Regions from separate parts of the Brevibacillus sp. BD137 genome, predicted to be linked through region 1. Evidence: riboswitches for the same ligand, from Rfam matches in the RefSeq annotation. Region 1 holds a riboswitch; each other region holds the start of a gene.
The links. Region 1 has a riboswitch for lysine ahead of ODZ53_RS10210 (amino acid permease). Riboswitches for the same ligand answer to the same signal wherever they lie in the genome.

Region 2: linked by a shared signal. The riboswitch ahead of dapD (2,3,4,5-tetrahydropyridine-2,6-dicarboxylate N-acetyltransferase) and the one ahead of ODZ53_RS10210 (amino acid permease) in region 1 are both predicted to bind lysine.
Region 3: linked by a shared signal. The riboswitch ahead of ODZ53_RS16080 (aspartate kinase) and the one ahead of ODZ53_RS10210 (amino acid permease) in region 1 are both predicted to bind lysine.

What each region holds. Positions count from the first base shown of each region.
Region 1 is NZ_JAOTNO010000004.1:39,743-49,756, forward strand. Features, by position in the region: gene ODZ53_RS10175 (Lrp/AsnC family transcriptional regulator) at 1-428, shown strand, start outside; gene ODZ53_RS10180 (aminotransferase) at 425-1,603, shown strand; gene ODZ53_RS10185 (aminoglycoside phosphotransferase family protein) at 1,977-2,888, shown strand; gene ODZ53_RS10190 (TolC family protein) at 2,960-4,015, opposite strand; gene ODZ53_RS10195 (hypothetical protein) at 4,233-4,379, opposite strand; gene ODZ53_RS10200 (hypothetical protein) at 4,372-4,563, opposite strand; gene ODZ53_RS10205 (hypothetical protein) at 4,713-5,576, opposite strand; gene ODZ53_RS10210 (amino acid permease) at 5,795-7,243, opposite strand; lysine riboswitch at 7,356-7,541, opposite strand; gene ODZ53_RS10215 (DinB family protein) at 7,626-8,120, opposite strand; gene ODZ53_RS10220 (CGNR zinc finger domain-containing protein) at 8,290-8,847, shown strand; gene ODZ53_RS10225 (inositol monophosphatase family protein) at 8,880-9,680, opposite strand; gene ODZ53_RS10230 (alpha/beta fold hydrolase) at 9,859-10,014, shown strand, end outside.
Region 2 is NZ_JAOTNO010000001.1:518,526-529,080, forward strand. Features, by position in the region: gene ODZ53_RS02780 (N-acetyldiaminopimelate deacetylase) at 105-1,238, opposite strand; gene ODZ53_RS02785 (aspartate aminotransferase family protein) at 1,242-2,456, opposite strand; gene dapD (2,3,4,5-tetrahydropyridine-2,6-dicarboxylate N-acetyltransferase) at 2,471-3,181, opposite strand; lysine riboswitch at 3,273-3,462, opposite strand; gene ODZ53_RS02795 (flavodoxin) at 3,603-4,043, shown strand; gene ODZ53_RS02800 (GNAT family N-acetyltransferase) at 4,112-4,660, shown strand; gene ODZ53_RS02805 (EcsC family protein) at 4,635-5,489, opposite strand; gene ODZ53_RS02810 (hypothetical protein) at 5,503-5,697, opposite strand; gene ODZ53_RS02815 (hypothetical protein) at 5,761-7,800, opposite strand; gene ODZ53_RS02820 (methyltransferase domain-containing protein) at 7,992-8,792, shown strand; gene ODZ53_RS02825 (hypothetical protein) at 8,789-9,463, shown strand; gene ODZ53_RS02830 (efflux RND transporter periplasmic adaptor subunit) at 9,554-10,555, opposite strand, start outside.
Region 3 is NZ_JAOTNO010000006.1:257,364-267,918, reverse strand. Features, by position in the region: gene ODZ53_RS16110 (branched-chain amino acid ABC transporter permease) at 1-165, shown strand, start outside; gene ODZ53_RS16105 (branched-chain amino acid ABC transporter permease) at 171-1,142, shown strand; gene ODZ53_RS16100 (ABC transporter ATP-binding protein) at 1,144-1,905, shown strand; gene ODZ53_RS16095 (ABC transporter ATP-binding protein) at 1,907-2,620, shown strand; gene ODZ53_RS16090 (DUF2164 domain-containing protein) at 2,745-2,996, shown strand; gene uvrC (excinuclease ABC subunit UvrC) at 3,035-4,816, shown strand; lysine riboswitch at 4,919-5,106, shown strand; gene ODZ53_RS16080 (aspartate kinase) at 5,338-6,579, shown strand; gene ODZ53_RS16075 (YslB family protein) at 6,629-7,081, opposite strand; gene ODZ53_RS16070 (succinate dehydrogenase cytochrome b558 subunit) at 7,510-8,121, shown strand; gene sdhA (succinate dehydrogenase flavoprotein subunit) at 8,141-9,898, shown strand; gene sdhB (succinate dehydrogenase iron-sulfur subunit) at 9,917-10,555, shown strand, end outside.

The DNA of each region.
Region 1 (10,014 bases):
GAAAAATGATCGGAGAGCCAACCGAGGTCGTTGAGCAGACGATTGCAGCATTGGAAGCCGAGAAGGTCATTGTCAAATATCCAGCGCTGGTCAACTGGGAGCGTGTGGACGATCATCCGTACGTGAACGCGATGATTGATGTGAAGGTGACGCCGAAGCGCGATGTCGGGTTTGATGAAGTGGCAGAGCGAATTTGCCGTTTCCCAGAAGTGAAGGCTGTTTACTTGATGTCTGGTGCAAGCTATGACTTGTCGATTATTTTGGAAGGCAAAACGATGAAAGAGGTAGCCACTTTTGTTTCGCAAAAGCTGTCCACTCTCGATTCAGTTGTCTCAACAGCTACACATTTTATTTTGAAACGCTACAAGCACGATGGCATTGAGCTGGAAGATCGTGACGAAGATCACAGAATGGTGGTTACGCCGTGAGTACACAAGTCAAAGTCAAAAACCGTTTATCCAGTACAGTTCAATCGTTGAAGCCATCAGGAATTCGCCGCTTTTTCGATTTGGCAGCATCTATGGAGGGAGTCATTTCCTTAGGTGTAGGGGAGCCTGATTTCGTCACTCCTTGGCGCATGAGAGAAGCTTCGATTTCTTCGCTGGAGCGTGGACATACAGCTTATACATCCAATGCAGGTATGCTACCATTGCGTGTGGAAATTCAGAAATACTTGGAAGAACGTTTTTCGGTCAGCTATCATCCAGAGACAGAAATTCTCGTGACGGTTGGCGCCAGCGAAGCGATTGATATCGCACTGCGTGCCATTCTCGATCCAGGTGATGAAGTATTGGTCGTAGAGCCTTGCTATGTCTCCTATGAACCAGTCATTCGCTTGGCTGGCGGGGTGCCGGTTTTCCTGAAAACAACGATGGAAAACCAATTCAAGCTGACACCTCAAGAGCTGGAGACGCACATCACCGAGCGTACAAAAGCAATCATTTTCTGCTATCCTAACAACCCGACCGGGGGGACGATGACGGCTGAAGAGTGGAAAACACTTTTGCCGATCATTGAAAAGCACGACCTTATGGTGATCTCTGATGAGATTTATGCGGAGCTTACCTACGGTCGCATGCACGATAGTATCGCGGCTCTGCCAGGGATGAAAGATCGGACGATCCTGATCTCCGGTTTTTCCAAAGCATTCGCGATGACCGGCTGGCGTCTGGGATATGTCTGCGCGTCACCGGATTTGCTTGCAGGCATGCTGAAAATCCATCAGTACACCATGCTGTGTGCACCGACAATGGCTCAGATGGCTGCATTGGAAGCACTGCGCCATGGACGTTCGGATATGGAACGAATGATCGAGAGCTACCGTCAGCGCCGCAATTATGTGGTAGATGGATTCCGTCATATCGGATTGACTTGCCATGAGCCGGACGGAGCATTCTACGCATTCCCATCTGTAGCATCTACAGGTCTCAGCTCTGCTGAGTTTGCTGAGAAGCTGCTGATGGAGGAAAAGGTAGCAGTCGTACCTGGAGATGTGTTCGGCGAAAGCGGAAAGGGACATATTCGTTGTTCTTATGCAACATCGATGGAGCAGTTGAAGAAGGCGCTGGAACGTATGGAGCGCTTGATGGGACGACTGTCCTAACATTTTCTGGGAAATAAAGGGGGCGGCTTTCGAAGCTGTCCCCTTTTTGGTGAAGTGGCTGTGGTGGGGAAGAAGCGCATTTCCAGTCTGCGCTTCGGCCTACGCCCCGCAAGGGGGGATTCACTGGCCGCTTCGAAAAAAATGGCGGGAGCGCTTCAAACGTAGAAGTTTCGATGGAGTGTTTCATAGGTGAAGCTGAAATTCCCCGCCATTTTTTCCGAAGCTGAGTTGGGCTACAGAGGCGCTTGACTGGAAATGCGCTTCTTCCTACGCGGCTGTGGGAAGGGAACAGCTTGAAAGCTAATGCGAGAGGATAAGTGAAGGTAGGGCAAGAAGTTTTAATGTCTCAAGCCTTTTTAGGAGGGTTTTCCTAATGATTTCACTGTCAACCCATTTTACCCAAACAGTTGTGGGCGTTCATAAAGAAGCGGGGCGTCTCTGGCTGGATTCCTTTCATGAGTTGATTGCCGAATGCGAAGCACGGTGGTTATTAAAAGTGCTTGAGCCGTTTCCACTCTCCTATAACTTTGTAGCACCAGTTGTGTTGCAGGATGGGAGGAGCGCAGTGCTGAAGCTGGGAGTGCCTGGACTGGATTGGCAGAGAGAGCTGGCAGCGATTCGGGCTTTTGCAGGCAGGGGAATGGTGCAGCTACTCGATGCTGACGAGGAAAAAGGGATCATGCTTTTGGAGCGGATCATGTCAGGAGAGGCACTGGACAAGCTGAGTAGCGAAGATGAGCGAATACAATGCTTGGCGGACGTGATCAAAAGAATGCATACACCCGTTTCGAAAGGTGGCAAGCTTGCTCCTACGTTTCCAACGATAGCAGACTGGGCTATGGGACTGAAAAAGATTCGCCCTCATTTCCAAGGGGGGACAGGACCTATTCCCGAGCAAATGGTGGAGCGGGCTATGCAATGGTACAAAAAGCTTCTTCCCACACAAAAAGAATTGTGTCTGCTGCATGGTGATCTTCATCATGAAAATATTTTGCGCGCAGAAAGAGAGCCGTGGTTGGCAATTGATCCAAAAGGACTGATCGGGGAGACGGAATACGAGGTGATTCCGTTTTTGCTGAACCATTTGCCAGAGGATGGGGTAGAAGAAGTAATGAAGCAGCGGGTCGATGGGCTGACGAAGGCGCTGTCTTTGCAAAAAGAGAGAGTGTTAGCGTGGGCGTATTGTCATAGTGTGCTATCGGCTTGGTGGTTCATAGAGGATTTTGGGGTAGACGGTGGTCGTCTGGTGATGCCGGGAGTTTTTGAGAGACTGTTAAATGAGTAAGGGCTTCACCCTTTGGGATGAAGCCTTCTTTATTTTATATGAATAAATGAGATCCTTCGTAATGCGGAATATTAATAGCCAGTTGACTGGTTCAAGGTGGTAGCAGCGAGATTGTATTGATAAACCGATTCAATTGCTTTTGTTTCAGAGTCAAACAGGCTTGCTTCGTCTTCCATCAGTTCTTTCATCGATGCCTTCCCCAATCTATATTGATCGATTGTTGCCTGATAGCGCTCCAATGCGGTTTCTTTCTTTGTTGTACTTTCTTCTAATGCCTTTTTCGCTGCCAGTACCTTCGTATAGTTGTCACTTACTTCTTGACCGATTTTCTTTTGCGTTTTTTGTTTTTGCAGTTCCGCTTTTTTGTGCTCATTTTTTGCAATTATTCCTTTATGTGTGCTTAGTGCGGAATACTCTGCCGTGTAATCAATTCTTACTTGGGTAAAATCTATTTCTGCTTGCGCTTTGATCATCTCAGGACGCTTTTCAAAAGCTTTTGCTTGCAATTGCTCCAGGGAAAGCAGCTCGTGCTGGGTCAGATCAGTCGCGATCATTCTCCATTGTCTGTCAGCTTTTTCATTCAATAAATCGTTGAGCTTGGCCAATGCTTGCTTGTAGCTGGCTTCAAGGGCAGCAAGATTTTTGTGAGCTTCTGTTTCTTGGGAGTTCAACCAGTACTGTCTTTGCAAGCTCTTCTTTTGCGCTTTGATTTTGGCGTCTAATGATTGGACTTCGAAGAAAGCTTTATGTACTTGCAATTGAACGGTGTTTTTTTGCGTATTCAGGGCGACTTCATCGGCAACCACTTCTTTGATCGCTTTGGCGGCGTCTTCGAATTTCTTTTTTGCATCAGCCAGAGTTATGACGTCAGATTTTTTGATTTCTTCCTTTTCTCTTAGTGTGATGGAGGTTTCGTACTTCGTTATATCTAATTCAATTCGAAGCAGCTCCAGATCAACACTGTTCTTTATTGCCTGTTCGACTGCGAAATTTAGCGACAAAGGGGAAACATCCGTCTGTTCCGCAGTGGCTACGAGTGGAGCAGCCAGAGCAAAATGGGCACCACCTGTAAGGAGAGAAGTGACTAAAGTTGTACTATAAATGTGTTTGAAGAGCCTGGATTTCATGGGGCAACCTCCTGATTATATATAAAAGAATTTGATAACGATTCTCATTATCAAATCCATGAAAAGTATATATTTCCAATACAATTTCGTCAATAAAAAAATGTTTTTCACCACGTTCTTGGCCAGAACCCCAAAAGAAATCCCCTTCGTGAAAAAGGCAAAGTGAACAACTGCCTGTTTCCCCAAAGGGGATTTGTTTTTCATAATGGGAAAAGTACTATTCTTTGTCCCTGTTTTCTTTGTTTTCCGTAGCCGACTTGGCAGTTTGGTTCAATGTCCCTTCCTTTGGCGTAAGGGAGTAACCATGCATATTGCTTCCGTTATAACCCATGTCGGGCTTTTCCTGTGAGGTACGATCAGTCATTTGCTTCCCCCTTATTTTGTCCAGTGGATGTAGAGTCTTGCTGCACATACGGATTGTCGAAGTCATTTGGTTCCTTGTCCAGATTGGTACGGATTGCGAGCATTGGACTCGTGGGAGGTTGAGCGATCAGTCTGTCATCCAGTTGCTTGAAATCAGGCAGGTCGTTTTCGCGATTGTCAACCATGTTCGTCTCCTCCTTTACGAGTTAGTATATCCACCACCTGCCTGTACATTTCCTTAAATGGAAAAGCAACGGGGCCCGGACTACACCAGAAAAAAACAGCCCCAGTCCCAGAAAGTTCGGGAGGGGCTGTGCCAATCATCTTTGTGCAGTTAACTCGTTTTCTTGGCCAGGCTCTTCATAAACGAAGCAAGATTCGTTTGTAGCAATGGTGTGATCGCAGAAAAGGAAGCATTTTCAGTGAGCGTATTCATTTGACGAACAAATTCAGTGGTGTCCTTTGTATTTACATTCTCGAAGCGGTTAGTGATTTTTGTATTTTTTAAATCGGAGAGAAGCGTAGCTTGTTCGTTCCGGTATTGTGTGATCCAGTCTGGACGATGTTGCAGCTTTTTGACGAATTGAATCAGCATGCTTACTTTCTCTGTTTGATTGGTTGTGGCCGCTTGCATTTTTTTGTAGGCTTCCGGGTCATACCGCTCCATCAGCTTGGTTGGATTAACATAGTCGTTCGGCGCCCCTTGTGGCTTTTGCGGAAGCTCTACGTAGCTGACACTGCCAGTTGTAGGGTCAACCTTTCGTGTTTTGGCAACGCCTGCGAGCAGATGGAGGGTATCCAAAAATTCAGCAGCATTTTTCTCATCAGCCATGTATTGGTCTGCCAAATATTTGCCTTGGGTTAAACCGACTTCTACCAAAGCAGCTCTTTCTTCATCGGTGTAGGTGGATTGGGAGTTGAAAAAGTTTCGCTCGAGGATGTGGTCAAAGGCTTTGCGAGCCTCGGGAGGCTTATCTGCGAAAATTTTATCCAAACGCTCATTAATCTCAGTGCTAAAGAAAAATTGGACGCTGTGATGTTCGATGGCATCAGCAGGTAGCTCGCGTGCCTTGTGTGAACGAAGGTCTACCGTATCGGGCTTGGGCAATTCCAGACTAGTTCCTGTCACCATTTTAGGTGCAGTTTGGCTAGTTGGGAGCTGGGGGGGTAGGTAGCGGGAATACGATTGGATTTGCATGTTCTACTCTCCTCACATGGATTCATGTTCAGTCGTGAAGGCAGGAGATCATGTTTACCTTTTATCAGATGACTAGTATGAGTTGTGAGAACGGAAGGAAACGGATCTCAGTTGCTTCTTTTCTATACTATCGGCTATTGTGGGGCGGTTTTTAATAGGTTGGCAAACATGAAAAAGGACTCCCGTTTAGATCACGGGAATCCGAAATTTTTCTTCGATTATTTCGTGTGTTCATCCATGCTGAAGTCAACTTGTTCAAGAGGGACGACCTTGGTCTTCTGGCTGATTTTATAAGCGAGCCAAATGAGTAAGAAGAGTGGCAGGCCAATGTAAGAGACCAGGACGCCATACCAGTCAACCGTTCCCCCGATGAATGCGGAGTAGTTTTGCCCAAAAATAACGATACAGCAAATGATGAAGGCAAAAATCGGTCCAAACGGGAACCACTTTGCCCGATAAGGCAATTCGCTTAAGTCTCGGCCCTGAGCGATAAACGCTTTGCGGAAGCGGTAGTGACTAATGGCAATTCCCAGCCAAGCGATGAAGCCTGACATACCGGACGCATTCAAAAGCCATACGTACACTTCGCCATCCCCAAACAGAGAGGACAGAAAAGCAAGGGCGCCGATGAGCGCAGTCAAGATCAAGGCATTGATTGGTACACCGTTACTTGTTACTTTTGCGAACCATTTTGGTGCTTTTCCTTCCTTCGCCAAGTTCCACAGCATGCGTGTAGAGGCGTACATGCCAGAGTTACCAGCAGACAATACAGACGTGAGAATAACCGCGTTCATGACGGATGCAGCAAAAGCGAATCCGGCATTTTCAAATACAATTGTAAACGGACTGATCGCAATATCCGTAAGGTCGCCACTGATCAGATTTGGATTATCGTATGGAACCAACAACCCGATGATCAAAATAGCGAGGATGTAGAAGAGCAGGATGCGCCAAAAAATTTGACGGATGGCCTTCGGAATATTGCGGGCAGGGTCTTCGCTCTCCCCAGCTGCTACACCAACCAGCTCTGTTCCTTGGAAAGAGAATCCGGCAATCATAAAGACACCGAGCAGGGCCATGAAGCCGCCATTGAATGACGCGTCGCCTTTGGTGAAGTTTTGGAAGCCAACTGCTTGACCACCCATAATGCCAAAAATCATCAACACACCGACAATAATAAAGATGATAACCGTTACTACTTTAATCAAGGCGAACCAATATTCAGATTCTCCATAGGCTTTCACAGACAGGAGATTCAAGGCAAACAGCAATCCGAGGAACAAAGCGCTCCATACTATCGCTGGGGTATCCGGGAACCAATATTTCATAATGAGTGCGGAAGCTGACAGCTCAACGGCAATGGTAATCGCCCAGTTGTACCAGTAGTTCCAACCGAGAGCAAAGCCGAGAGATGGATCGACGAACCGTGTGGCATACGTCGAAAACGAACCGGAAACAGGCATAAAAGCCGCCATTTCCCCCAAGCTGGTCATTAAAAAGTAAACCATGATACTAATAGCGAGATAGGCGACTAAAGCTCCACCTGGTCCGGCGGAATGAATCGAGCCTCCACTCGCGAGAAACAATCCCGTCCCAATCGAGCCGCCGATGGCGATCATCGTCAGGTGTCGGGCTTTCAAACCACGTTGCAATTGATTTTGTGACATAAGCTGCTTGCACGACCTTTCTTGAATTTTGAGAAGGAAGGTCGGAAATTAAAAAACCGCCATAGCCAAAAAATGGCATAGGGCGGTATCATCCAATCCCCACCAAGCCTTCACTGAAGATAGCTCACCACGTTTGCTTGGCATGCAAACGTGACAGTTCTGCCCCTTTCGAGTACAGCCCCAACCCAATCGCACAGAGACGCGATATGAGCTTCGGCGGATTTTCCTTACCTGGAGTCATTGATTTTCTCTGAATCTCGTACAGGATGATATAAAAGCCGCGACCTCTATCCTCACCGTGAAAGATGAGGATAACATGTATGAAATTATGTGATTCATCAAATATAAAGGATTGTTCGGGATTAATCAATGTGAAATTTTGTTATTCGAATGAGCGTCTGGCAGGCCAAGAGCCTTGCAGCTTGCGAACTTGGACGATTTGTCCCGTATGAAACGCATCATGCAAGACAAGACTCATTACGTTTTGGTAAATGGGTGTATAGGTAGCCATCTGGTTTAACTCTTCATCCGTCAGCAAGGAAAGCTGTTCATGAATGTGGCGGTGGACGCTTTCCATTCGCAAGAGGGTAGCTTGCCAAGCGTCTTCGTCAGCGGGACCGCCGGATGGGGTGAAGGTATCATCGTTCGTCTCCGCGGAGCCAGGGAATTCGGTGCCCAAAAGACGATGCAACAGGCGTTCTTTGTAATAAAGAAGGTGGCTGACGTTTTCCCAGATGGTGTTGGCTGCTTCTCCCACAGGGCGCCAGCTAGCCTCCGCTGCTGATATCCCGGAAAGCACTTCTTTTAGGGGTGGATACCAGTCTTCCTTGTCATACGCACATTCCCATCCGTGCAAAAGCAATTCCTTCCGATTCATACGCTTCCTCCTCGTCTGTGAAACAGATTGATGAAACGCTATAATAGCAATAAGAAATGAGGGTGTAACTAGTTAATTGAGTTACGGTAGTTACGAATAAAGATTACCATATCCTGTATGGTCATACAAGAGAGAAAAATGAAGGGTTTCGTCAGGGAGAGTGGATGACATGGACTGGCTTTGTATCGATTTTTTAAATAGTGATTGGCGGGATTGGCGCGGTTCTGGTCGTTGGGAAAATCGCCTAGAGAACCAGGAATGGCTGTCATCCTTTTTGCAAACATACAACCTAACCGCTCCGCTGCCGATGAATGAGGCGTATGCCGCGTCTCTTTTGCAATTGCGGGAGCGTTTGAGACGTATGCTGGAAGCCGTTGTCCGTGGAGACCGATTCCAAGAGGAGGACCTTGCGGAATTGAACAAAGTGTTGGCTCTCGCCCCTTTTCATACACAGGTGTTGTATGTAGATGAGGAGGGCGGCTACAGGCAAAAGCAATCCAGTCAAGCAGAGGGCTGGCCCCTCGTCATGGCACAAATTGCGGCTTCTTTCGCCGAGCTGCTTGCCCCGCAGCATCTGGAGCGAATCAAAATATGTGACAACGAGGATTGCCGCTGGGTGTTTTATGATGAAAGCCGCAACCGGGTGCGCCGCTGGTGCGATGACAAAATGTGCGGAAACCTGATGAAGGTACGCCGTTTTCGTGAGCGGAAAAAGGAGAAAGGGTGATGCCGCATAGGCTCACCCTTTTTATCTGTTCGTTATGAAGCTGGGGTCAATTGGATCAGCTGAGGGTAGATGGTCGAGCCTGCTGCTACGACGCCTGTGCTTTTCCAGCAAAAATCGTTCCCCTGTGTATCCGTAATTTTGCCTCCGGCTTCCTGGACCAAAAGAGCACCAGCCAGCCAATCATACACCCCTTCACCGTATTCCCAGTAACCGTCGAGTCGTCCGCACGCCACATAGGCCAGATGGAGTGATACCGCGCCTTGCATGCGGATGGCAAAAGCTTCTGGCATCACTCGCGTCAAGGAATTTGCTGTATACTTTCCGACCAAGAGGTTCATCGGCTCGGAGGAAGCAAAGAGCGTCCCTAGAATGCACTCACTCAGCAGCGATTTGGATGAGATACTAATTTTTTGTCCGTTTAAAAAAGCTCCACGCCCGTCAATTGCTGTAAACAGTTCATCACGGCATGGATCATAGACAAAAGAAACAACCGTGCGTCCTCCGTCAATCAGGCAGAGGGAAGTAGCCCACATCGGCATTTTTTGTAGAAAGTGAACGGCTCCATCGATTGCATCTATCACCCAATAAGGACTTGTGAATTCAGGCTTTTCCTGTGCACCCAGATCGAATTCGGCGTCAGAGAATTGATAGGTGGGGAACCGCTCGGATAATGAGCGCTTTAATCGAGCTTCAACCACGGGATTCACCTCTTCAAAGCGTTTAGCCATTGCTTCCTTGCTGTGGCAGGGCGCACCTTTTTCAAATTCCACTAGCAGCTCCATTCCAGCACTTCTTACCAGTTCCTCGCAAAATCGCACATCTTGTATATTCATGACATCTTCCATCCCTTCTCTTTCTGGTGAAAATTGAGTAGTGTGCTTGAATACTACTATGTAAAAATCAGTTCGTCAACACCACGAAATGTCGAGATTTACAATTTATGCACATGTGCAGCGTGTTTGAGACATAATAAGTAGCATCATACATAGGGGCGGAAACGAGGTGGGTAGGATGAGTCAAGCGCGTAAAAAATGGTTCCAGGCACTCGTATTGGTGACACTTGCAGCGATTTGTCTGGCTATATGGTATTTGCAGCCATATCAGCCCGATCAGGCAGCACTAACGGCTATGCAAGGCGGTGAAGGGATAACGGTCATGGATACGAAT
Region 2 (10,555 bases), on a different contig from region 1:
GAGATGTTAGTAACTACTTCTTACTCTTGACCAAAATACAGCAGGGAATGACACAGCAAAAAGAGCGGCTATCCAGCCACTCTTTTTTTTACTCCTGACACCTGCTACTCCTGTTGCGAAAGCCAAGTAAAATACCGGGAGACCAGTCGAATAGCAACCTCGATCGCGTCTTCATTGGGCTCAATTTTGGAATGGTGCAAGCCGTATGGCGTTTGCACACCCAGCCAGAATAAAAAGCCGGGGATTTCTTTCAAAAAGTACCCGAAGTCTTCTCCGGTCATAGCTTCCTTGCAGGTGATGAGAGTTACATCATCACATTGCTCCTGTACCCATTGCATGAAGTCTGTCGTTAGCTGCTCCTTGTTGTAAACCTGGCAGTAGCCAACGCCATAGTCAATCGTTGCCTGGCAATCAAAGCCTATTTCCACTCCCTTTACGAGAGATTCAATGCGGCTCTTGACAAGTGCCATCGATTCCATCGAAAAGGTTCGGATCGTCCCTTCTAGCCTGGACTTCTCCGCGATAATGTTTTGCTTCGTCCCGCTCTCCAGCTTGCCAATCGTTACGACGGCAGAATCCAATGGATCGATATTGCGCGAAATAATCGATTGAAGCTGTGTCACCAGATGGCTTCCTGCAACCACCATGTCATTCGCCTTGTGAGGGAAGGCTGCATGACCCCCTTTGCCGACCAGATCAATGTACAACTCAGAAGTGTTGGCAAACAAAATTCCTGGCTTTGTCGCAATTTGACCAACTGGATATTCTGGCGCGATATGCAGGGCAAAAATGCAGTCCGGTCGCCACTGTGCAAACTCTTCACTTTCCATCATCGGCCAAGCACCGCCAGGGCCTTCTTCTGCCGGCTGGAAGAGGAACAGCAAATCATCTGCGATCGAATGCTCAGTAAAATGCGTCAGGAGGCCAAGAGCGATTGCCATATGCATGTCATGGCCGCAAGCATGCATATACCCTTCATGAAGCGATCGAAACGGATAGGACGTTTCCTCTACGATCGGTAGGCCATCCATATCCGTCCGCCAGGCAATTAGTCGTTTTGGCTTTGTTCCTGCCAGCTTGACCAAAATGCCTGTCCGCCACGTTTTGATCTCGATTCGCTCCTGAGGCAGCTTTTTCAAATAATCGAGCAAGTATTGTTGCGTCTTCACTTCAGCGAAGCCTGGCTCCGGTATTTGGTGCAAATCTCGGCGAATTTGTGTAAACAAGGAAGTCGTCATGGTCTACGCCTCCTTTTTCGTACCTGTTCTTGCTGTTACTTGCTCTTCAAACACAGCAAGGAAACGGTCGACATCGGCTTTTGTCAACGTCAGTGGCGGAAGCAGACGAACAATCGTTTTCTGCGTCACGTCTACAAGGATTCCTTCGTCAAGCAATGCTTGCTGCAAGTGGCTTACCTCTTCCGGGGTGGAAGAGAGCGGAATTCCAACCATCAAGCCTTTTCCGCGAAGGGATTGCAGTTGATCTGGAAGACGCGTTCGCAACGCTTCCAAGCCCGACCACAGGTACGCAATCACTTCTTCTACATGAGCGATGAAGGCTGGATTAAGCAATTCGTCCAACACGACATTCCCCAGGGCAGCAGACAATGGCGATGGTGCAAATGTCGTTCCGTGATCCCCCGGTTTGAACTGGTTCATCAGCTTTGGACCAGCGATGACACCGCCGAGTGGAAGCCCTCCGCCTATGCCTTTGGCGAATAGGATAAGGTCTGGCGTTACGCCTGCATGCTCATAAGCAAACAGCTTTCCTGTTCTGCCCATTCCTGTCTGGATTTCGTCCATGACAAAGAGCATGCCTTCTTGTTCACAGATGGCAGCTACCTCTCGCAAGAACGCTTCTGTTAGTGGCACGACACCGCCGGAACCCAAGACTGGCTCCATAAGGACAGCAGCGGGTCTTGCCTCCTGGCAAATCGCTCGCAATCCTGCCGTGTCCTCCACATCCAGTTCATAAACAGGAAAAGCTGGCTGAGGAAAGTCTTGATAGACGTGAGCCTGCCTCGTCAGACGTACTGCTCCAAGTGTTCGCCCGTGAAAGCTGTTGCGTAAAACAACGATGCCTTCACGACCTGCTCCCTCGTTTTTCGTCCATTTATGAATCAGCTTGATCGCAGACTCTGTGGCCTCCGCACCAGAGTTGGTGAAGAACACCTTACCGCTGATGCTGTTCGCAACCAAACGCTCCGCTAATCGAATAGCCGGCTTGTTTAAAAATACATTGGAAATATGCAAGAAGCGCTCTCCCTGCTCACGCAGAGCTTGTACAATGCGCGGATGGGAATGCCCCAAAACATTTACCGCGAGTCCAGTAAACAAGTCGAGATAACTCTTCCCGTTCGTATCGTACAAGTAATTTCCTTCGCCTTTCTCTATGGCAATCGGAATTCTTTTATAAGAGGAGACAATATATTGTTCATCGAGCGAACGCCAGTCCATGTGCACTCTCTCCCTTACAGCTGACGTAGCTCCTGCTTGATCTCTGTCTTGGAACGAGTTTTTTCATCGATTTGCTTGATCACACGTGCAGGCGTTCCGGCAACTACTACGTATGGAGGTACATCTTCAATGACGACAGCACCTGCTGCAACAACAGCACCTTTTCCTACGCGTACACCTTCCAGAATGACAGCATTTGCTCCGATGACAACATCATCCTCGACAACAACTGGCTGTGCAGACGGCGGCTCGATAACGCCTGCGATAACCGATCCAGCGCCGATGTGGCAGTTTTTCCCGATGGTTCCACGTCCACCTACTACAACATTCATATCAATCATCGTACCTTCACCGATCACTGCACCGATGTTAATGGAAGCACCCATCATGATGACCGCATTGTTACCGATTGTCACTTGGTCACGGATAATTGCGCCTGGCTCAATACGCGCTTGAATCCCTTTTGTATCCAGCAATGGAATAGCGGAGTTGCGACGATCGCTTTCTACTACATAATCTTCAATTTTGTCTGCGTTAGCAGCGAGCACTGGCTCAATCTCTTTCCACTCACCAAAAACAACACCAGTCGGACCAGTAATGAAGGCTTTGGAGCTCGCACCAAAGTCGATTCCTTCCAGGTTCCCTTTCACATATACCTTCACAGGTGTTTTCTTTTCGCTTTTTTGAATAAACGCGATAATTTCGTTAGCATCCATCATGTTCATTGTTACATCCTCCTCAAAATAACAGCATGGTTAATCAAAAAAAGCAATGAGTGCATTCGCTATCTCATTGCTTTTGATACTACGTAAGCAAATCATAAATAGCGCTCCACAAAAAGATGTAAGGTCCCTTGTGACAGGATGTTCATTTTTCATGAAACACCCCAGCCTGTGCTACGTAGGGGCATAGCATAAGCTTCGGCGCTTTAGCCTTTCTTCCTTCTCCTGCCCCCTGGCAGATTGCGAAAAGGCTTACTCTTCTTCGGCGCACCTCTATTTAGAGTACATTATATTAATTTTATTTAACTCTACCAAAATCAATGAAACGTGGCAAGATGAAAAAAGTTATTGACAACGATTCTCATTTTCATTAATTTTATTTGTGAGAATGATACTCATTATCTAACTGGAGGTTTTACGTTTTATGAGCATTTTGATGGTATACGCGAGCATGACAGGGAATACACAGGAAATTGCTGAAGCAATTGCAGAAGGTATTCGTTCAACTGGTGCTGAGCTGGAGATAAAAGAAGTAATGGACGCGAATGCAAAAGAACTCGAGGCTTACGACGGAATCTTGCTTGGTGCCTACACATGGGGCGATGGCGAACTCCCAGATGAATGCCTGGATTTTTATGAGGAAATGGACGATATTGATCTCAGCGGGAAAAAGGTTGTTGCTTTTGGCTCTTGCGATTCCGCTTACGAGCATGTCGGTGCCGCTGTTGATATTTTGCTGAAAAAGGCGAGCGAGCGCGGCGCAGAAACTCCTCTGGAAGGTTTGAAAATCGAGCTTTCTCCTACAGCAAAAGAAGTGGAAACTTGCAAAGCATTCGGGGTATCGTTTGCTGAATTGCTCGGCTAATCGATGTTTCCCAAATACTCTGGCACATGCTATACTATCAATCCAACTTTTTAAGGAGGATTGATCTCATGTCACTACATACAGACGAGATTCTGTTACGGCCTCTCCACCAACAAGACGCAGCCGAGCTCCTAGAGCTTCGGCTGCGTAATCATGAATTTCTCCAACCATTTGAACCGATCCGCCCCGCTTCATTTCTGACCCTTCCAGCACAGCAAGAACTGATTTCCCAAGCACAGAATGATTTTGAACGTGGTACTGCCTATGCTTTTGGTGTATTCTCCCGGGAATCCGAAAAGATGATGGGACGTGTAGCGTTGTCGAATGTCGCACGCGGCGCATGGCAAAATGCGACGATTGGCTACTTCATGGATCAGGCCTGCAATGGTAAAGGCTATACAACACTAGCTGTAAATCTTGCCCTTCGCTTTGCTCTAACGGATGTTGGGCTACACAGGGTACAAGCGGCTGTCATGCCTCGCAACCAAGCTTCCATTCGTGTCTTGGAAAAAAACCGGTTTCGCCAGGAGGGGCTATCGTTACGCTATTTGCAAATTAACGGTGTATGGGAGGACCATCTCATCTACGCTCTTACTGCTGAGGAGTGGTCTGTGTAATCTCCTTGCTCTTTTCAATCTCGCGCAGCCGCTCCAGGATGCGCCGTTTGCGGTACAGCATCATCCCCGCTTCGGCGACATCCTTTACGGTTGAGCGATTCAAATACGCCCCGAACAAAATACCCGCAATAGGCACCATTTGAAATAACTTTTTCCACCCGAAGTTTTCTGTGTACGTAACCACGACTTCACGCCATCCCTGCAATTGTGCCATTACCTCTCTCTGCGCACTTGGTTCATCAAAGCGGGAGAGCTCAGCAAGTATCGCTTTTTTCCCTACGATGTCTGATGAAGCAAATTGCAAGCATTTGACGACAAACAGCCTCTCCCTCTTCTCTTCCGGTCGATAGCCATAGGCAAGCGCCATCTCTTGTAATACTTTTAGAGATGTCCCCATCAATAGCGGGATATCGATCGCAAGGGTAAAAATCCCCCCGAAGCCAGTCGTCGCACCTTGTACTGTGGCAAAATTCGCACGTGAATCCTTCAGCTCCATTGCGACATCATTCATGGTTGTAAGCGGTACAGTAGCAATCTCCTCCTTGCCAATTACAGAAGTACCGTATCCCTCTAACCGCTTGCCAAACCGTTTGTATATCCCTTCATCCTGCACCAAATAAGTCCCACCTGTCTCGAGAAAGGCTGCCATTTCATCTACGGCTTTTCCCAGCTTCTCCTGAACAAATGCAGGCGTAATCCGATCCAAGAGAACAAAAGGAAGTCTGCCAAGCTTTTCCCAGAACCACAAGTCGTTCTGGTCCTTCTCCCAGTCCTCCACTTCGCGTAAGGCCGTAACCAATGTCTCCCTAGACTCTTTCAACCCCAACAACCTCCCTGCCTGCTCACTCAGATTCTCCTCGCTTCCACTGACATTGGTTGCGCAAGATGGACTTGATATAGTCCTGCAACTCTTCTGGCGTGGCGTGGCAGACGAATTCTTTTATATTTCTTACGATCCCCAGCTTCAAATGTTTCACTTGCTCTCCTTCGATCCGAAAGCCGAACTTTTCCAAGATTACCTTCTGTTCATTTGTCACAGAACTTCCTCCCCTTGTAGTCGAAAACCCCCATGCCAAAATGCAAGGGGGTTTTCCTATCTACTATTTCACTTCAATTGTAAGCGTCAATGTTTCATTACGCTCATTTACATCGTTTTTCTTCGTGTACTTTCTTTTGGAGTTGATAACCGTGCAGGTCTTATTGCTGAGCGTATTCGTTACCTTGATCTTGTATTCCCCGGGCTTATCCGTATCGATATACCTGTTCAAATTCAGTGATTCAAGCCCCTCGCTATCGTCGCCATCACCTTTGCTGGGCTTGATGCTGGCGATCTCTTCTTCCCCGAAAAAGATTTCGATCCGATTTTCTGAGGAAATGGTACCATTACTGTGCTTCCGGTTGGCACCAATACCGATCTCGCCGTGCTTCCACTCAAATTTCGGCATATAGTAGGACTTCTTTTCGCTCTTATCCCTGATCTTTTTGGATCCGACTAGCTCAGCATGAGTAGCGATCAGCCTTAGGTCTTCCATTTCGAGATCATCGCCTGCGTTCACGGTAATCTTTTGTCCGTCCCGGTATTCCTTGCCGCTCTCGCTTCGAAGAAGAAGTGGCGAACTTGGCGGACTCACACCTGTATCCCCTGGCTCACATGCCGGATACGACTTGATTGGAGGCGAATCTTCTATCACTTGAACATAGCCGCACCAGACTTGCGCCGGGTCTCTTTTACTATAGTAGTTGACTTTGTAGCGACCTGGCTTGTAGCCGGACAACAGCAATCCCGTGTGATCCCAATTCAATTTGCTCTCATCGGCAATGACGTTATCGATCGCCCATACACCCGGCCCCTCCTCATCATCTGCTTCACTTCCCTTTTCAATGTGCTCGGCAGCAGTGGTCAGCCAGATCAGATGAACAGGATTCTGATACAGCTTGACTGTATTATCAGAGGAATACAGGTTCATCTTTTCTACCGTCGGTGTTGATTTTTCGTTTTGCTTCATCAACACATCCATCGTGACATTTCCACCAGCAGGGCCGCAGGCATTTGGTGCACCTGGTATTTCTATTTGAACCGTTGTCGCCGAAGTATCGCCCCACAAAGACGATTTCTCTTTTTGCCCCGAAACAGGCTCAAACGTGACAGCGATTGTGATTCCAGCCAGTCTCTCAGGAATGTCCACCTCAAAATGTTGCGCGTCTGTCAAGGTTTGTCCTGTCCCGTTCACCGACCATCTTCCTGGGATTGGCGAATACAATGGAACCTTCCCTGGTGCTGCTGGAGCTGTTATTTTCTGATCTTGCGTCAGCTTTTGACCGCTTGCATCCGTTCCCATGTACAGCTCTGCAACGCCTACTTGAATCGTCGTCATCCAAGGTGACATGGTTGTATCATCTGGAACAAAGAGGAGCTCATACTGCCCCGTCAACAATGTCCCCGTCGAAAATATTGTTTCTTGAACAGACCTCATCTCTGTACTCGTAGACTTATTTGTTAATTTCCACGTGCCCCGTACAGAACTGGTAAAGTCGTGTGAACCCATCATTCCAAAAATCGCCGTTTGCCCGCCACTTGGTACTGGTTCTCCCTCTGCCTTTTCCCCGTTAAATATGCTCGGGTAATTTATGGCCTCTACCAGAAATCGCACATGCACTGTGCTGCTCTTCCCTTTGGCATCTGTCACAACAAAGGTCAAGGTATGCGAGCCAGCAGACAGCTTTTGTGCTGGAATGGTAAACCGAGGTACTTGCCATTTAAAAGTAGTTTGTGACGAGGTATTTTCGGCTTGATACTCCGGTAACTCTACACCATCCAATAAAACTTGCTTCCGATTGATGTTGGTGCCAGTTCCATAAGTAGTCTGTATCACGTCAATATCAAGTGGTGTCTCGGGAGGAAGAATAAACTCATCATTCTTCACCCAGTTCCAACCATTTGAGTCCAGTCCTGCAACCTGATAATCGTTAAAGATAACCATATCGTGAACAGGCTGCTGCCGGAGTGGCTTAGATACTTGGCTGTTTTTTTTCATGGATGCTGTTGCCCCGGCCCCCATGGCTGGCGGTACTGACACACCTGACAAAAGGGTGCCCGTTGCCAAACACACTAGAAGTGCTTTTACAACCCATTTTTTCACGAATTGTCCTCCTACTTTCTTCCTTACAATTTTCAACTGTGATCATTCGACAAAAACGGCGAAATATCCTTTACAAACACAGAGCTTTTTCGCGCGTTAGATATAGTTAAATACTATCCGGTTTATAATTTATATAGATTTGACTTATATCTCCCTAGTCAGTAAAAATGGATGAAAAGGAGGGGATTCAGATGGTACAAACCAATCAATGGAATGCCGGACTGTACGACGCCAAAATGAATTTTGTTTCTGAATACGGCAAAGGGTTAGTGGACTGGCTACAGCCGACTCCTGGAGAAAGCATTCTTGACTTAGGCTGTGGGACAGGCGACCTGTGTGCCGAACTATCGCTTGCAGGAGCATATGTGACAGGAATCGACTTTTCTGCAACCATGATTGAGGCTGCTCGCAAAAAATATCCGCCGTTTGCTTTTGAAGTAGCCGATGCGCATACGTATCGTACAGATGTCAGTTACAACGCTGTCTTTTCCAATGCCGCACTCCACTGGATGAAACGCCCTGCAGAAGTCGTTGAAACCATTTGGTTGGCTCTTGCTCCCGGTGGACGCTTTGTTGCCGAATTTGGAGGGCACGGCAATTGCGGACAAATCACAAAAGCATTACGGACTGCTTTAGCACGAAGAGGAATATCTGCTGATGAGCGCTCACCTTGGTATTTTCCAAGCATTGGAGAGTACACGACCCTTTTGGAGAAGCAAGGCTTCCATGTCGTATTTGCCTCCCATTTTGATCGTCCGACAGTCATGGCTGATGGGGACTTGGGGCTTTCGCATTGGCTGAATTCTTTTTGCAGTCCTTTTTTTGCTGGACTGTCCTCAGATGATATCCAGCAAGTATGTAGGGAAGTCACTGACATACTGCGTCCTGCTCTGTTTCAAGAGGGACACTGGGTGCTCGATTACAAGCGTATTCGCGTCCTTGCCCATAAGAAATCAGAGAAGGATACTCTACAAGGAGGAGCTGTAAAATGACCAGGATTGCCTGTCTCCATGGACATTATTCGAATATTTCCCTCTTATCAGATGCGTTCGCAGCCTTTGAAGTAGAGCTCATTCATTTTGTTGATCCAGGTTTACTTCTGCAAAACGCGGGAGTCCCTGTCCATACCACGGAACAAGCACAAGCCAAATTACGTGAGCAGCTAAACTGGATGCAGAGCTGCGCGGTCGATGCAATCGTGATCACTTGCACACAGTATGCCGCACTGGTAACACCAGAGGTTGAAGCAACTGCCACTGTCCCACTCTTCACGATCGATGGACCATTTTTTCATGAGCTTGCCCGTCATCCTGAGCCACAAGTTTTGCTGTTCTCCAATCCCGCTACTGTCCAACCTACGATGGAGCGTCTCGTGAAGCTCGCCCATTCCCACAACCTTCATCCAGAGGTACAAGTATCTCTCGTCGAAAATGCTTTTGCCCTGCTCATGGAAAACAAGCAAGAAGCGTACAGAGAAGCAATAAAAGAGGCCTTGCATCAGCTCCGCCAAACGTTTCCAGACCAACCAATTGCAGTGGCACAGCTCTCCATGGCACCTGTTGCTGATCAGTTTGCAAAGGAAAACGGCTGTAAGATTTCCCATCCTTTACATAGTTTGACGTCGAAAGTGTCCGCAACGTTACCATTACTTTTAAATCGTTGAAAATCGTAAGCGTGTAAAAAACAGCCCCGTTTCCTTAGGTTTTTGGCCAGTGGCAACGGGGCTGTCGCTATAAACGAATTCAATTGGCTTTTACATGCCTTCGGCGTTGGTCACCAGAACCTCTTCTCCCTCATTCAAGCCGCCTTTGATTTCAATAAAATCATAACCTTCAATCCCGATTTGTACGTCCTTCGGCATCGGGTCTCCCGTACTCGGATCTTTCACCATTACCGTACCCTGACCTGGCCCCAGAATTTCAACCGCATTGCTTGGCAAGCGCAGGACATTCTGTGCTTGGGCGACGATAATATCGTTGTCTCCCGTCATCCCATGCTTAAATTCAGCCTTGTCTAGTAGTTCCACTTTTACCGCGAAACGAACTTCCTTGTCTTCTTTTTTCCCTTCTTTCGGGAGCTCTACGACTTTACCTTTAAACGGCTCTGTACCAAATGCATACACGTAAACATCGACATTTTGTCCGATTTTAATCGCGGGAATATCAAGCTCTCCAACGGCTGCCATAAAGTAAACAGAAGTTGTGTCCATAATAATGGCCGCAGGCTCTGACCCTGGCGCTTCGCCTTCTTTTACACCTAGCTTGGTGATGACACCGCTAATTGGCGCCGTTACTTGGTTCTTCGCAATTTCACGCTTTTTCTGCTCCATGTTCAATAAGGACCCTTTTAGCGCTAGTTCTTTTTCCATCAGCTCCATACCGGACGCTTCCATATCCATCTTGAACAGTTGTTGCCCTACTTTGATTACATCGTCCTTTTTCACGTCGATCTTGCCGATTTTCCCGTAAGTACCAGCCAAAATCTCCATTTCATCTGGCAGCTGGAATTCTTTCTGATTTCGGCTTACATATAAGAGTCCCTTATCATCCGTGAACTGTACCTCACCCTTGTCCCCAACATAAATGGCTCCAGGCTTCTTGACCAATACCTCGACATTGTGAATTCCGCCAGCACCTTCTACTTTTTCACCTATTCTATCCACTTCCGTGACAACACCATCCACAAAATACATGGAAGTCGGAATGAATACCTTCACTTTTGTACCTACATTGAATCGTTCAGACTCATAGGAGGT
Region 3 (10,555 bases), on a different contig from region 1:
GTAGGCAGCATTCCCGGGGCTATGGTGTGCGGCGTGTTGCTCGGGATTATCGAGGTGTTTACCGTCGCATACGGAGACTCGTCGTATCGGGATGCGGTTGCTTTTGGCTTGATCATTCTCATTTTGCTCTTGAAGCCGGAAGGACTATTTGGACGCAAAGCGTAAGGGAGGTGCAGACATTGGACATTCTCAATCCATATAACTTACAGGTACTGACTTTTATCTTGTTAAACAGTATTTTGGCGATCAGTATTTACATTACGCTCTCGACGGGCCAGCTTTCCTTGGGACATGCGGGCTTTATGAGCATTGGTGCTTTTACGGCGAGTATTTTGACGAAGCAAGCGGACATGCCGCTGTTTATTGCCATCATCATCGGAGGACTGGTGGCAGGGCTGATTGCACTGTTGATCGGTGCTCCGACATTGAAGCTCCACGGCCTGTATCTGGCAATTGCCACGCTTGGCTTTGGTGAAGTGATTCGCGTTATTTTTCTCAATATGGAGATGACAAATGGCGCTCTCGGATTGACCGGACTTCAATCCATTGGCAATTACTTGTACGATTTTGAAAAAGCAATGGGGGTAAAAGCACAAACCTTTGGCATTTCGGTCATGCAAATGAAGTCATTATCGACCTTTGTGTTTATGCTGCTCCTGTTTGCCTTCGTTCTTTTTCTGACGCTGCGTCTGAACCGTTCGCGTCTGGGGCGAGCTTTTGAAGCGATCAAAGCGGATGAAACGGCAGCACGAGCAATGGGATTGCAAGTCAACTATTATAAAATGCTTGCATTTGTGATCGGTTCCATTTTGGCTGGTGTATGTGGAGGATTGTTCGCCCACATTACGACGACGATTACGCCTGATGATTTTAACTATCATAAAGTAGTCGAAATCTTGTCCTATGCCGTTATTGGCGGCAGTGAAGTGGTTTGGGGGCCGCTGTTCGGTGCCTTTGTTTTGACAGCACTGCCGGAGGTGCTGCGTGGTTTGGCCGAGTACAAAATGCTCATGTACGGTTTGATCATGGTCGGTGTAATGGCGTTCCGCCCGCATGGCTTGATTGGTGCCGACACGTTCCAAAAGCTGTTCAAGCGTCGTCGGGGCAAGTCATCCGACAAGGAAGCGAAGGGGGGAGTATAAGATGTTGCTGGAACTTGCGAACGTAGGAAAAAGCTTTGGCGGCATCACCGCTCTTCGTGACGTTTCTTTTACTGTTGGAGAGGGTGAGATTGTCGGCTTGATTGGTCCGAATGGTGCGGGGAAAACGACCATTTTCAATATGGCAACAGGCATATTCGAACCAACGACGGGAACCTTTACTTTTGCCGGACAGAAGCTAAATGGAATGGCGCCTAACAAAATTACCGAAATGGGGATTGCAAGGACGTTCCAAAATATTCGCTTATTCGGTCACATGAGTGCGTTGGACAACGTGAAGGTAGGATGTCATTCGCGCATGAAGGCCGGCTTCTGGGCTTCCCTTTTGAAAACATCGGGACAACGTGCGGAAGAAAAGGCGGTGACCAAAAAAGCAGAGGAGCTCCTCGAATTCGTAGGTTTGTCTGACATTGCTAACGTCCGCTCGGATACATTGGCGTACGGTCAACAACGGCGTTTGGAGATTGCACGGGCACTGGCTACTGAACCAAAACTCTTGCTATTGGACGAGCCTGCTGCCGGAATGATCGAGACCGAGACGAAAGCACTCATGGAGCTGGTCAAAAAAATTCGCGATGACGGAACGACTGTCCTGTTGGTCGAGCACGATATGGGATTGGTCATGAATCTGTGTGAAAAGGTCGTATGCATCAACTTTGGGGTCAAAATTGCTGACGGCACACCAGCAGAGGTACAAAACAATCCAGATGTGATTGAAGCCTACCTCGGCAAGGAGGACGAATAAGATGCTGAACATACAAAACTTGACGACCTCCTACGGTCAAATCAAGGCGATTCGCGGGATAACGCTGGAAGTGCCGGAGGGCAAAATCGTCTCGCTAATCGGGGCGAATGGAGCGGGCAAAACCACAACGATGCGTACGATCGCAGGTCAACTGAAGCCTGAAGCAGGGACGATTACGTTTTGTGGTCAACGCATAGAGGGTTCGAGACCCCATCAGATCGTGAAAGCCGGGCTAGCTCTAGTTCCAGAAGGGCGTGCAATTCTCGGGAAGATGACCGTACTGGAAAACCTGGAGATGGGCGCATTCCAGCGCAACGATGCACAAGGCATCAAGGACGACATGGAGAAGATGATGACCTGGTTCCCCATCCTCAAAGAGCGTCTTTCTCAATTGGGAGGGACGATGTCTGGCGGTCAGCAGCAAATGCTAGCCATTGCCCGCGCATTGATGTCTCGACCGAAGCTGCTACTTTTGGACGAGCCGTCGATGGGCTTGGCTCCCATTGTGGTGGCAGACATTTTCAAGGTGATCAAAGAAATCAATGCAGAAGGTACGACCGTCCTGATCGTGGAACAAAATGTCAAGCAGGCCCTCAAAATCGCTGATTACGGGTATGTGCTGGAAGCTGGGCAAATCGTATTGGACGGCACAGGAGTGGCGTTGTTAAACGACGAGCGTGTAAAAGAAGCATATTTGGGCGGTCGCAAGCACTAGGTCTGCCTATAAAAACTGTCGCCATGGAATGAGGCGGCAGTTTTTTTCGTATGGATTCCATGGTACTATGAAGGATAGAACGTATATTCTCTTATGATGCGAAATGGGAAGGAAGCCGGATACGATGCCAACCAAATTGACGAGAGAGCAAATGGAATATCTTGTTCATCAAGTACAACGCTATTTTAAAGAAGAACGGTCGGATACACTCGGCAATTTGGAGACGGAAGAGTTGATTGCCTTTTTTTCAAAAGAGCTCGGCCCCTTCTATTACAATCAAGGGGTCCAAGACAGTCGCAAGCTGCTGATGGAACGGATGAGTTCCTTAGAAGATGAACTGTATGTATTGGAAAAGCCAATCCAAAAGAACAAATAGATGCCATTCAGATATAGAGCAAAGAGGAGGGAGCAGCCATGAACAGCTCCTTAAAAGATAAACTGGCCGTCCTGCCAGATAAACCAGGCTGCTACCTGATGAAAAATGCGAGCGGGGAAATCATTTACGTCGGAAAAGCCAAGGTGCTGAAAAACCGCGTCCGCTCGTATTTTACAGGCAGTCATAACGGGAAGACGCAGCTGTTGGTCAGTGAGATCGTGGACTTTGAGTACATTGTGGTATCCTCAGCGATTGAGGCTCTTATCCTCGAGTGCAACCTGATCAAGGAGCACGACCCGCGCTACAATGTCATGCTCCGCGATGACAAGACGTATCCATACATCAAAATTACGAATGAGGCGCAGCCACGCCTGGAGATTACCCGTAAGGTATTAAAAGATAAAGCTAAGTATTTCGGGCCCTATCCGAATGCCGGAGATGCCTCCGAGGTGAAGAAGCTGCTGGATCGCCTCTATCCGTTGCGAAAATGTCGCAATATGCCCAAGCAGGTTTGTCTTTACTACCATTTGGGACAATGTCTTGCGCCCTGTGTGTACGAGGTATCGGCAGAGGAAAACCAGCGTTTGGTGGATGAAATCAGCCAGTTCCTCGATGGTGGCCATGAGGAAATGAAGCAAACCCTCACCGAAAAAATGCTGCAAGCCGCAGAAAACATGGAGTTTGAACGAGCCAAGGAATATCGCGATCAGATCAAGAGCATCGAAGCCGTAATGGAGAAGCAGAAGATCACGTTTACCGATACGATAGACCGTGACATTATCGGGTTTGCTGTGGAAAAAGGCTGGATGTGCATCCAGGTGTTTTATATGCGAAAAGGGAAGATGATCGAGCGTCAGACGACTTCCTTTCCATACTATGGAAGCGAAATCGAGGACTTCATGTCTTATGTGAGCCAGTTCTACTACGACAAGCAAAATGCGCTGCCAAAAGAAATACTGCTCCCGCAAGAGAGTGAACCGGAGCTTTTGGCTGAGTGGTTGGGCATCAAAGTCCATGCTCCGAAAAGAGGCAAAAAGCATGAACTCGTGAAGATGGCTACCGAGAACGCCCGTATTGCTTTGCAGGAGAAGTTCGCGCTGATGTCCAAGGACGATGCTCGTACGGTCCAAGCAGTACACAATCTCGGTCACATTTTAGGGATTCCGGTTCCTCATCGAATTGAAGCGTTTGACAACTCCAACATTCAGGGAACAGAGCCAGTGTCTGCGATGATTGTGTTTACAGACGGTCGCCCTGACAAAAAGGAATACCGCAAATTCAAGATCAAAACCGTAGAGGGACCAGATGATTACGGCTCCATGCGCGAAGTCGTTCGCCGTCGTTACTCTCGTCTGCTGAAAGAAAACCAGCCAATGCCCGACCTGATTGTAATCGATGGTGGTAAAGGCCAAATCAGTGCGGCTATGGACGTCTTGGAAAACGAGCTGGGTCTCTATATTCCCGTCTGTGGTCTGGCGAAGGATGAGAAGCACCGCACTGCTCAACTCATGTATGGAGATCCGCCAGAGCCTGTGAATCTTAGACGTGACAGCTATGAGTTTTATTTGTTGCAGCGCATCCAGGATGAAGTCCACCGTTTTGTTATTACGTTCCATAGACAATCCCGGACGAAAACGATGCTTTCCTCGCAGTTGGATGAGATCCCGGGTATTGGTGAAAAGCGGCGCAAGCTGTTGTTCTCTCATTTTGGCTCGTTGAAAAAAATGCGCGAGGCGACCGTTGAAGACTTCCGCCAATTGGGAATCGGCGACAAGCTGGCAAAAGAAATTATCGGGCATCTGCGTAAGCTGGACACATAGCCAGTGTGACTTTTGGAACTACCTTTAAAAAGGAATTGATCCATTTTTAGACTCATGATATAATCCGATTCAAACAGAATAGTTAGCCTCACTTCCATTATGGAGTGAGGTAGAGGCGCGAAAACCAAGAGTACCACCCTGAGATCGGGTATCTGTGAAGGGGACGGGAAAGGGGAATTCGCCGAAGTGTGGGGGGAAACCCGCTTTTCTCCATGCTGGGTCTGCGTTGAACAAATGCAGGACTGTCATCTGCACAATGACCAATTGTCAGATGGAGAGCTATCTCACGGTGTGTCAATGTGAGTTTTGATGGTGATAACTGTCAATCTTCGTTGTCCGCGTGTATTGGGAGGGAGGAACCGGTATGTCGAAACAGTAGGCAGCGGCAGGTCTTATTCCTTGTCGGTGCCTTTTTTGTAAAATAAAAATGCAAGACTTTTCCTTATAGAGAGAATAGTGAAAAACCATACGATAAGAGATAAATACCAATATTGGATATGAGAAAAAGGGAGAGAAGCCGCATGGGGTTGATCGTGCAGAAATACGGAGGCACCTCTGTAGGTACCATTGAGCGAATTTTACGAGTTGCGGATCGAATTATCAGCTATAAAGAGGAAGGGCATGATGTGGTAGTTGTTGTTTCTGCAATGGGCAAATCTACTGACGTGTTGGTAGACATGGCCAAGCAGATTAGCGCATACCCATCTGAGCGTGAAATGGATATGCTGCTGACCACGGGGGAGCAGGTATCGATCGCGCTTTTGTCGATGGCCTTGCATACAAAAGGCTACGATGCCATTTCTCTTACGGGCTGGCAAGCTGGAATCACCACAGAGGCGATTCACGGAAGAGCACGGATCAAGCAGATTGATCCAGAGCGGATTCAATCCGAACTCGGTCGTGGTCGTGTGGTGATCGTGGCAGGATTCCAAGGGATCAGTGACGAAGGGGAAATTACGACGCTCGGCCGCGGTGGATCGGATACATCTGCGGTTACACTCGCAGCCAGCTTGAACGCTGAGAAATGCGAAATCTTTACCGACGTGTCTGGGGTGTATACAGCTGATCCGCGAATGGTTCCAGCTGCGAGCAAGCTGGATACGATCTCGTATGATGAGATGCTGGAGCTGGCGAACCTCGGTGCAGGGGTTCTTCATCCTAGGTCAGTTGAGGCTGCGAAAAAATACAAGGTAAGGCTGGTCGTCCGCTCTAGCTTTACTGCCGAAGATGGTACGTACGTTGAGGAGGTTGCCAACATGGAAACAGGAAGAGTAGTAAGTGGAGTTGCACACGATGAAGATGTAGCCAAAATCACGGTTGTCGGCATGCCTGCCAAGGTCGGGACGCTCTCCCGTCTGTTCAATACGCTGGCGGACAATCAGGTGAACGTCGATATTATTATCCAAAGCTCTTATGATGCTACTGTTACAAATATTTCTTTCACAGTTGCAGCGGATGATCTGAAAAAAGCACTGGATACACTGGACAGAAACAAAGACGAGCTTGGCTTTGAAAAAGTCGATTTCGAGGAAAGCTTGACCAAAGTATCCATTGTCGGGTCTGGAATGATCAACAATCCAGGGGTAGCTGCCGAAATGTTCCGCGTTCTGGCAGAAAAAGAAATTTCTATTAAAATGGTATCAACTTCTGATATCAAGGTTTCTTGCGTCATTCCAGCAGCTTTGACAGAGCTGGCTGTTCGCAGTCTTCATTCGGCCTATGGTCTGGATGTTGAGGAAACCGCGGTTGTGCACGGAGTATAAAAAGATAGATGCTCCCTCTCCCTTCTTATAGGTAGAGGGGGCTTTTTGTTCATGACGCCACTTGTACAGAGATGCGTATGTCTGAAGGGCTTTCTAATTCGATTTTGCTGAACGCTTCTTTTTCTTTCCACTGCTCAATCATACCTGCGATGATCCCGGCTTCAAAGGAAAGACTGCATCCTAGTCTTTCTATAGACTGATAGCTAAAAATGGAATGATTGAGTGAATAGACGATCGTTTGCTCGTTCTCCTCGAGGACGTCTAGCTGACCTAATCCAAGTCGAATAAAAGGCATAATCGGGCCTGTTGCAGATTGAATGGGGATTTGGCGGCCCATATTTTTTCCTATCCAATAGAGAATATGGTTTTCACTATCGCCTAGCAGGGTGCTAGTAAGCGTTTCGCGTAGAAGATGATAGCCAAGATAGGGCATATTTATTCTCTCTGCATAGGGAATGGTCTCTGGCGGCAACAGTGCTGCAAGCTGATCCTTCTCTTTCATATGTGCTTCCCTCCTGTCTTTACTAGATTATGAGGAGGGACACGCATTCATGACATCGGAATAGAAAAAATAGCTGGACTAAACAAAGTTATTCTATCAATGTATTTAGTACATTGATTGTCTTGACGCTCTGTGTCGACAAGAGTACAATTGGATTTGGTCATAGTTTTGCCCAACTTTTTCTCGTATTTTGACACATTCCGACAAATTCATTTGATCTAGTGAACGCAGTCATTTTGTGAACAGCGTCAAGATCCCGTTCATAAAATGATCGTGGTGGTTTTGCTATGTCTAATGGGTGAGGCAATGGGTTAGGATATTGGGGAAAGGTCTATCAAAACGGTCGAAGCCGTTTTGGACCGCTTGCGGTGATGCTTGACGTTTTTCACAAAATTGAGAGTTACATACATTGAAAGGGGGACCATTGTATGGCGAAAGGCCATAGCTTTCTCAGTCACAAGCTCCACTCACTTCTTGGTTTGTTTCCGATCGGGCTCTTCCTGCTGTTTCACTTGACAGCTAACTACCAAGCGACCCGTGGAGCCGAAGCTTTTAATCAAACAGTTGGTTTGATTGAAAATGTTCCATTCGTATTGGTGCTTGAATTTGTTTTCATCTACCTCCCGATCCTGTTTCACGCTATTTACGGTATCTACATTGCGTTCCAAGCAAAGCAAAACGTAGGGAACTTCGGCTACTTCCGAAACCAAATGTTCTTGTGGCAACGTGTTACAGGAGTCATTACCCTCATTTTTATCGTTTGGCACGTTTGGGAAACCCGTATCCAAAAAGCAATGGGTGCACACGTGGATTTTGACATGATGGCAAACATTTTGAGCAGTCCTGCAATGATCGTATTCTACACTATCGGGATTATTAGCACGACTTTCCACTTCTCCAACGGACTGTGGTCATTCCTGGTTCACTGGGGAATTACAGTTGGGCCGCGTTCCCAGCGCATTGCAACATTCCTGACTTTGGGCGTATTCGTAATTGTAACCTTCATCGGCTTGCGTGCGATGTCGGCTTTCATTTTGTAGGGATAGGGGGACAAAACACATGGCAAAAGGTAAACTGATCATTGTCGGTGGAGGTTTGGCCGGCTTGATGGCTACCATCAAAGCAGCAGAAAAAGGCGTTCCTGTTCAGCTGTTCTCCCTGGTTCCGGTAAAACGTTCCCACTCTGTCTGTGCGCAGGGCGGTATTAACGGAGCGGTAAATACCAAAGGGGAAGGCGACTCCACATGGGAGCACTTCGACGATACAGTATATGGCGGCGACTTCTTGGCAAACCAACCGCCAGTTAAAGCAATGTGCGATGCAGCACCTGGCATCATCTATATGTTGGACCGTATGGGCGTTATGTTTAACCGTACGCCAGAAGGTCTGTTGGACTTCCGTCGTTTCGGGGGAACCAAGCATCACCGTACCGCTTTTGCGGGTGCGACAACTGGACAACAGCTTTTGTACGCATTGGACGAACAAGTACGCCGTTATGAAGCTGAAGGTCTGGTAACCAAGTACGAATATTGGGATTTCCTCGGAGCCGTTTTGGACGATACAGGAACCTGTCGCGGGATCACTGCACAGAACATGCGTTCCGGTGAAATTCAATCCTTCCGTGCGGATGCCGTTATTTTGGCAACAGGCGGACCTGGTATCATCTTCGGTAAATCGACGAACTCGATTATCAATACTGGTACAGCAGCATCTGCGGCGTATCAACAAGGGGTTATCTACTCCAATGGTGAGATGATCCAAATTCACCCAACTGCAATCCCGGGCGACGACAAGCTGCGTCTGATGTCCGAGTCTGCTCGCGGTGAGGGTGGTCGTGTATGGACGTACAGAGACGGTAAGCCTTGGTACTTCCTGGAAGATAAATACCCTGCTTACGGAAACCTGGTTCCGCGTGACATCGCGACTCGCGAAATCTTCTCTGTTTGCGTAGATATGAAGCTGGGTATCAACGGCGAAAACATGGTATACCTCGACCTGTCCCACAAAGATCCAAAAGAACTGGATGTAAAATTGGGCGGTATTATCGAGATTTACGAAAAATTCGTTGGGGATGACCCACGTAAAGTTCCAATGAAGATTTTCCCTGCGGTTCACTACTCCATGGGTGGTATGTGGGTAGACTACAACCAAATGACCAATATCCCTGGTTTGTTTGCAGCAGGTGAGTGCGATTACTCTCAGCACGGTGCAAACCGTTTGGGTGCGAACTCCCTCTTGTCCGCGATCTATGGTGGTATGGTAGCAGGTCCAAAAGCGATCGAATACATCAATGGCTTGAACCAATCCTCTGATGACCTGTCTTCCACGCTCTTCGACGGCTTCACAAGCAAAGAGCAAGCGAAATATGACAGCATCCTGAAAATGGACGGAACAGAAAATGCTTACCTGATCCACAAGGAACTGGGTGAGTGGATGACTGACAACGTAACGGTAGTACGTTACAACGACCGTCTGCAAAAAACGGATGATAAGATCGTTGAACTGATGGAACGCTACAAGAAAATCAACATCAACGATACAAATAAATGGAGCAACTCTGGTGCGGCGTTTACCCGTCATCTGTGGAACATGCTCGCACTGTCCCGCGCGATCACAATCGGTGCGCTCAAGCGCGACGAGAGCCGCGGTGCTCACTACAAGCCTGACTTCCCTGAGCGTGATGACGAAAACTTCATGAAGACGACAATGGCGAAGTTCAATGCTGAAACGACTGCGCCTGAAATCTACTATGAAGACATCGACGTATCCCTGATCGCACCACGTAAACGTGACTATACGTCTGACAAGAAGCATTAAGAGAGGAGGAAACTGATCATGGCAGAAAAATTGATTCATTTGATTATCACTCGTCAAGATAGCCCTGACAGCACTCCGTACAAGGAAGAGTTCAAAATCCCTTACCGTCCTGGTATGAACGTGATCAGTGCTTTGATGGAGATCCAACGTAATCCACTCAACGCACAAGGTCAAAAAACGTCTCCAGTAAACTGGGAATCGAACTGCTTGGAAGAAGTATGCGGTGCGTGCTCGATGGTTATTAACGGAAGACCGCGTCAAGCGTGCTCGGCACTGGTAGATAAACTGGAACAGCCGATCCGTCTTGAGCCAATGAGCACCTTCCCTGTACAGCGTGACTTGTCGATTGACCGCAGCCGCATGTTCGATGCACTGAAGCGCGTAAAAGCGTGGGTTCCAATCGATGGTACGCATGATCTGGGACCTGGTCCTCGCATGCCGGAAGTGGAGCGTCAATGGGCGTACGAGCTTTCGAAGTGCATGACGTGCGGTGTTTGCTTGGAAGCTTGCCCGAACGTGAACGCGAAGTCTGACTTCATCGGTCCGTTTGCAATTTCGCAGGTTCGTCTGTTCAACCAGCACCCAACGGGTATGATGAACAAGCATGAGCGTCTGGAAGCTCTGATGGAAGATGGCGGTATCGGTGATTGCGGTAAC